Linked DNA regions of Mucilaginibacter paludis DSM 18603. The protein of the gene in region 2 interacts with the protein of the main gene of each other region in a pairwise test. Links are inferred from orthologs where the notes say so. Each region holds a gene or a part of one and is shown on either strand. Other genes may lie near its edges. The genes, in order: MUCPA_RS12535 and abc-f.

Evidence for each region.
Region 1: the proteins of abc-f (region 2) and MUCPA_RS12535 interact in binary tests that used the Escherichia coli proteins (3 or more experiments, as listed by UniProt). The link is inferred for Mucilaginibacter paludis DSM 18603 from one-to-one orthologs.

Annotation. Positions count from the first base shown.
Region 1 is NZ_CM001403.1:2,984,878-2,988,554, forward strand. What follows is about bases 19-3,367. They hold MUCPA_RS12535 (2-oxoglutarate dehydrogenase E1 component), read right to left. Parts: upstream 3,039-3,367; coding sequence 219-3,038; downstream 19-218. Other genes in these bases: odhB (2-oxoglutarate dehydrogenase complex dihydrolipoyllysine-residue succinyltransferase), read right to left, coding at 19-197. Also shown: more of odhB, read right to left, coding at 1-18; MUCPA_RS12540 (DASH family cryptochrome), read right to left, coding at 3,377-3,677. UniProt on the Escherichia coli protein: E1 component of the 2-oxoglutarate dehydrogenase (OGDH) complex which catalyzes the decarboxylation of 2-oxoglutarate, the first step in the conversion of 2-oxoglutarate to succinyl-CoA and CO(2).
Region 2 is NZ_CM001403.1:5,748,338-5,751,610, reverse strand. What follows is about bases 4-2,948. They hold abc-f (ribosomal protection-like ABC-F family protein), read right to left. Parts: upstream 2,467-2,948; coding sequence 541-2,466; downstream 4-540. Other genes in these bases: MUCPA_RS24145 (EVE domain-containing protein), read right to left, coding at 2,667-2,948; MUCPA_RS24155 (type IX secretion system plug protein), read right to left, coding at 4-99. Also shown: more of MUCPA_RS24155, read right to left, coding at 1-3; more of MUCPA_RS24145, read right to left, coding at 2,949-3,071; MUCPA_RS24140 (sensor histidine kinase), read right to left, coding at 3,172-3,273. UniProt on the Escherichia coli protein: Genetic data indicate it may be involved in ribosome assembly or function.

The DNA.
Region 1 (3,677 bases), 2.8 Mb from region 2 along the record:
ATTACATCACCTTCTTTAGCAATAGTTTTTAAAGTTCCGGCTTTTTCGGCAGTTAGCTCGAATGTAGCCTTATCTGATTCTAATTCGGCAATCACTTCATCCATTTCAACCCTGTCACCATCTTTTTTGATCCATTGTGACAAAGTAACTTCTGTAATTGATTCGCCTACCGGCGGAACCTTGATTTCTAAACTCATAATTTTATTTAGTGTGACAGATTAATCGGCGCTGGTTTCGGCCATCTTTTCGGTGGTCTTTTTGATTGATTTTTTTTGCTCTTCTCCGGCAGGAACGCTAAATGCTTTTCCAACAATGTACAATTGCTGCGAAGTATGTTGCTTAGCATAACCAGTAGCGGTACTGCTGCTTTCCTTACGGGAGATGATATCTAACTGCAAATCGTTATTACGGAATTTGCGGCACATATACGGCCATGCGCCCATGTTTTCCGGTTCTTCCTGAACCCAGATAAACTCTTTGGCATTGCTGTATTTGGCCTTTATTTTCTGCATCGCCTGCACTGGTGTAGGGTATAATTGCTCTACGCGAACAATGGCCACATCCTTACGGGCATCTGTTTGTTGTTTCTCTAACAAATCATAATAAATTTTACCCGAGCAGAAAAGTACGCGCTTAACATCTTTCTCACTCACAAAGGTATCATCTATCAATTCGCGGAATTTGCCTTGTGTAAACTCTTCTAAAGGGGATACGCATTGCGGGTTACGCAATAAACTTTTGGGTGTAAATATAACCAAAGGCTTACGGAACTCGCGGTGCAGCTGGCGGCGCAACACATGGAAAAAGTTTGCCGGCGTTGTGCAATTAGCCACCTGGATATTACTATCAGCGCAAAGCTCCATAAAACGTTCAATACGGGCTGATGAATGCTCCGGGCCTTGACCTTCGTACCCGTGAGGTAGTAGCATCACCAAGCCGTTACCGCGTTGCCATTTGGTTTCGGCACTGGCAATATATTGATCAACTATAATTTGTGCTCCGTTAAAAAAGTCGCCAAACTGAGCTTCCCAAATGGTTAAAGCGTTCGGGTCGGCAAGGGCATAACCATATTCAAAACCTAAAACACCATATTCTGATAGTAGTGAGTTATAAACATCAAACTGGGCTTCGGTGCCCAAGGTATTTAAAGGAGTATATTCCTCTTCAGAATCAACAAGGGTTAATACCGCATGACGGTGAGAGAAGGTACCCCGTTTAACATCCTCGCCGCTTAAACGTACCCGATGATTCTCTTTCAGTAAAGAGCCGTAAGCCATTAATTCGCCCATGGCCCAGTCAAAAACATGTGTTTTCTCAACCATGTTTTTACGCTCTTCAAACAGCTTCTCTATCTTCTTGAAAAACTCCTTATCGCCAGGTAAATTTGTTAAACCCTTACTTATTTCCAGTAATTCTGCTTCTGATACGGATGTATCAGGCGACAAAGCCAATTCTTTTTCGTTAGCGATGTGTAAGCCTTGCCATGCACCGCCGTACATCGGTTTTGTTTCGGTAAAGTGTTCCTCAGCCTTCGATTCGTCAAGCATGGTTTGCAATTGTGCTCGGAAAGTCTTTTCCAACTCCGCAGCAAAAGTAGCACCCACGCTGCCTTGATCTAATAATTTTTGGTTATAGATATCTCTCGGATTAGCGTGCGATTCGATAGCCTTGTACAACAATGGCTGGGTGAACTTAGGCTCATCAGCCTCGTTATGGCCATAACGGCGATAGCATAAAATATCGATAAATACGTCGTCGTGGAAAGTTTGACGGTACTCCATAGCCATGTTGATTACGAAGGCTAAAGCTTCGGCGTCATCACCATTAACGTGAAGCACTGGCGATAATACTGTTTTGGCTACATCAGTACAATAAGTACTTGAGCGGGCATCTTTATAGTTAGTGGTAAAACCTATCTGGTTGTTGATTACCAAATGGATAGTCCCCCCTGTGCGATAGCCATCAAGTTTAGACATTTGCAGCACTTCGTAAACAATGCCCTGGCCTGCAATAGAGGCATCACCGTGTATTAATATAGGAGCGATCTTTTTATAATCGCCATTGTATTTAAAATCAATTTTTGAACGGGTTAAGCCTTCAACCACCGGATCAACCGTTTCCAGGTGAGATGGGTTAGGGCAAAGGCTCAGGTGAACCTTTTTACCGTTTAAGGTTTCAATATCGTTAGAATAACCGAGGTGATATTTTACGTCGCCACCAAAGGATGAATCAGCATCGTAGCTTTTGCCCTGAAACTCAGAAAAAATCTGTTTGTATGATTTTTTCATGATATTGGCCAGCACGTTTAAACGTCCGCGGTGAGCCATACCAATTACAAACTCTTCCAGACCTAAGTCGGCACCTTTTTCTATAACAGAATCCAGGGCGGGGATCAAGGCTTCAGCACCCTCCAGCGAAAAACGTTTCTGGCCCAAAAATTTGGTTCCTAAAAAGTTCTCGAAAACAACAGCCTGGTTGAGCTTATTCAGAATCCGTTTTTTCTCGTCGACAGAAAAATTAGGCGTATTACGTACGCTCTCCATCCTATCCTCAAACCACTTCATTTTTATAGGGTTCCGGATATACCTGTATTCGGCCCCTATCGACTGGCAATAGGTTTGTTCCAGCATATCGCGGATGTCGCGCAATTTGGCGGCACCAAGTCCAATTTCAACACCAGCTGTAAATACAGTATCTAAATCGGCATCACTTAAACCAAATGTTTCAAGCTCTTTACCCGGAAAATATTTACGACGCTCGCGTACCGGATTGGTTTTAGTGAACAAATGACCACGGGCACGGTAGCCATTGATCATGTTAAGCACGTTAATTTCCTTTAAAAAATGTTCGTGAGTTTCGTTACCCGACGCAGGCGCGCTTGTGCTAACTTCGCAAGATTCAGAGCTTTTGCCAAAATCAAAACCTTCAAAAAACTTTTGCCAGCCAAAATCAACCGATTCCGGGTCTTGCTTATATGCTTCGTAAAGTGAGTCGATATAGGCCGCGTTGCCGCTATTTAGATAAGTGAGACGATCCATGAAAATATAAATCAGTAAAACAGTGCAAAATTAAAACATAAAAGCCACAAAAAGGAAATATCTTTCATTTAAGTCAATTGTTTTCAAGCAAGGATTAAGAACGGACCATTTGCTCCAATCAAAAAAATGAACAGCCGAATACAAAACCTAAAATGAGATAACACATTAAATAGCAATGCAGCAATATTTGTTTGCTATTGGTGGTGAAATATATTGCGAATATACTGAGTGAGTAAAGATATGCCCTCAATAGCGACAGCTATTAAACCGATGATCAGGGTGTACTCTTCGAAGGAATTCATGGCCTGTTTTGTTGTATTTATATTAAAACGCCGGGCTTAAGCAAATAGTGTAGCGCCCTTGTCATTTATTGACGTGACCGCCAGGTTGATGATCAATTTTGGATAGTTAACCCCCAATTCAACTTTATAAAGCTTAAGGTCGGCCTCGGTTAAAAAGAACGGCGTTTGCACAAGCTTGGCGGGTATCATGGTTAATTCGGGGATCCATGTTTTCACATATTCGCCTTTGGGGTCGTATTCTATGGCTTGTTTAATTACGTTTAAGTGGCGGTTCTCGCGCGGATCGTTCCCTACACCGGCAACGTAGGCCCAATTGCCCCAATTGCTGGCTGGCGAA
Region 2 (3,273 bases):
GATGTTTGCCTGGTAGGTGCGGTTATCGTTAATGGCTTGCTGCCCGAAAAGCTTCGCGGTGATGAATAGCAGGATTAAAGGTAGCCGGAGTTTGATCATATTGGGTTAGTTTGCCATTGCTTTGTTTTTCGTCACAAGAGCCGTATAAGTTACTGACAGTCAATATACATCACGTAGTCGGTTTCCGCTATCCCTTCGTCGGTGTCCCCACCGACGACTTCTCACCGGACCAGAAAGCGCTCTCCAAATTGCCAGAGCCGCTCTGTAGGTTCGCCCTGTACGGTTTAGAGATTGCTTCGTCGTTCCTCCTCGCAATGACGACTTCTTATCTTATTGACAGCCAGCATAAAAGCATCATTTCGAGGCACGAAGCAATCGCACGGCGAACATGCCTCCGTGCGATTGCTTCGTACCTCGCAATGACATAGTTTAAGATGCTTTTCAAACGTCATTTCTACTTCTTTCCTACTGGCCGGATCGGTTACCCGCAACGACGTTGGTTTATACTACCGGCAATCAGCTCAATTACCTTTTCTACCCCTACGCTTCCAGTTCCAATATCTGCCCGGCTAAGGCTTCCCAATTTTGCTGGATCAGGTTTAGCTCGTTCTTTTTTTGCTGGTACGAGGCGTTTACTTCTTTCGATTTTGCCGGGTTATTGTAAACACCATCTTCGGCCAGTTTATTTTCCAGCTGCTTTACGGCGGCTTCAAGCTCCGCAATTTTCTCTTCCATTTTAGACAAATCCTGGTTCAGCTTTTTTAACTGTTTGGATTTATCGTCGCCGTGTTGCTGTTGTTTAACGGGTTCGGGCTTTTTCTCTTCCTTTTTAGGCTGAGGGGCCGGTACGGCTGCTTTAGGCTCCAACTTACGTTTAGCCTGCCAAACATCGTACTCGGCATAGTTACCCGGATACACCTTGATTTTATGATCTTCGATAAACCATATCTTGTTGGCTACGTTATCCAGGAAATACCTATCGTGCGAAACGACGATAAAGGTACCCTCGTATTGCTGCAGCGCCTGGATCAATATATTTACCGATTGGATATCCAAGTGGTTGGTGGGCTCATCCAGGATAAGGAAGTTGGCATCGGCGGTTAAGGCTTTAGCCAAGGCCACGCGCGATTTTTCGCCTCCGGATAACACCTTGATCTTTTTAAACACATCATCACCGGTAAACAGGAACGATCCTAAAATAGAGCGCAGCTCGGTATCGGTATGCCTTGGCGCAAAGGATTGCAGTTCTTGCAAGATCTCGCTCTCCAGGTGTAATGATTCCAGTTGGTGCTGGGCAAAAAAGGTTTGGGTTACGTTGTAACCTGTTTCTACCTTACCTTCAAACTGGTTATCGGCACCGGCTACCATCCGCAGCACGGTTGATTTACCACGACCGTTGGCACCTATTAAGGCAATTTTGTCGCCTTTTTCAATCACGGCTTCGGCATCGTTCAAAATTTCGATGGTTGGATAACTCTTGTTGACATGCTCCATCACCACCACGTGCCTGCCCGATTGTTTAGAGAAACGGAAGCTGAAGTTTACCGATGGGTTATCATCATCCACATCCTCAATACGCTCCATCTTATCCAGCATCTTGATACGCGACTGCGCCATTTTAGCTTTGGAAGCCTTGGCACGGAAACGCTCAATCAGCTTTTCTTCTTGCTTAATTTTGGCTTGTTGGTTTTTAAACTCACCTTTTTGTATCTCGCCACGCAGTTGTTTTTCTTCGAGGTAGAAAGAATAATTGCCCGCATACACCGTCAGTTTGCCTTTGCGCGATTCAACGGTGCGGTTAATTACCTTATCTAAAAACCATCTATCGTGCGATACGATAACTACCGCGCCATCAAAGGCCTTTAAATAATCTTCCAGCCATTGGATAGATGGTAAGTCGAGGTGGTTGGTAGGCTCATCCAGCAATAAAATATCCGGGGCTTGCAATAATATTTTGGCCAGCATTACGCGCATGCGCCAGCCTCCCGAAAAGGTGCTTAACTTGCGGTGGGTATCCTCTTCGCTAAAACCTAAACCGGCTAAAATTTCGTGGGCTTTGTATTCTATATTGTAGCCATCAAGGGCCTCAAATTCGCTTTGCCTGTCGCTCAGCTTATGCAGCAAATCTTCGCTGTAATCAGTTTCCAGCTTTTGCAGCAGGCTTTCTATTTCGGTATGCAGCTGATTTTGGCGCTCAAAAGCTTCCATGGCCACGTGCAATATACTTTTATCGGAGGCGTACGAGAGCAGATCCTGGTTGAGGTAACCCATAGCCAGATCCTTAGCTTTTGATATAGTGCCCGATGTAGGTTTATAATCGCCTACAATAATTTTCAGTAGCGTGGTTTTACCGGTTCCATTGGCGCCAATCAGGCCAATTTTTTCTCCGGGTTTTATATGCCAGTTGGCTTCATCGTAAAGGGCCCTTGCACCAATCTCGAACGTAAGGTTGTTAATCGCAATCATTTGCCGCAAAGATAGCAAATTTTAAGAGCCCCCTAACCCCCTGAAGGGGGAATAATTAAAGCACCGGTGTTGAGGTGGGAGTTCTGAGCCGGGAGTTCGAAGTCTTGGGTCGGGAGCCCTAAGTCAAAATTCGGCTCTACGGTCTCAAGGCTAAACACTCCTGACTCAGAACTCAGGACTCCCGGCTCAAGACTCCCAACTCAACTACCCAATTCCAATATCCTATCAAATTCCTCGGCTTTGAGGGGCATTACCGATAGGCGGCCCTGGCGTACCAGGCTGATGTTGGCTAATTGCGGGTCGGCTTTAATTTGTTCCAGGGTGACCGGGTTTTTTATGGTTTCTACCGGCACCAAATCAACTACTACCCAGTTTTTATCGTCGGTGGTGGGGTCCTGGTAAAACGCCTTCACTACTTTGGCAATACCTACAACGGCCTTGCCCTCGTTACTGTGGTAATACAGAACAAGGTCGCCCTCTTTCATTTCCCGCAGGTTGTTACGCGCCTGGTAATTACGCACGCCATCCCAAAAGGTGCGGCCATCCTGGTTAAATTTTTCCCAGCTATATTTTACAGGTTCACTTTTTACGAGCCAATGTTGCATGTTGTGTTTTGTTGGATGATGGGATTTTATCCTCGCCGCAAATTAAATCAATTTATGATACAAATAAAAGGGATTAGCTATTGCCAGCGGTCAGGTAGCATCAGGTAACAGGCAGGGCCAGCGGCAACGAAACATAAAAAGCAGTGCCCTTGCCGGGAATACTTTCCATCCATATTTCACCGGCCTGCAATTCAGTAAACTC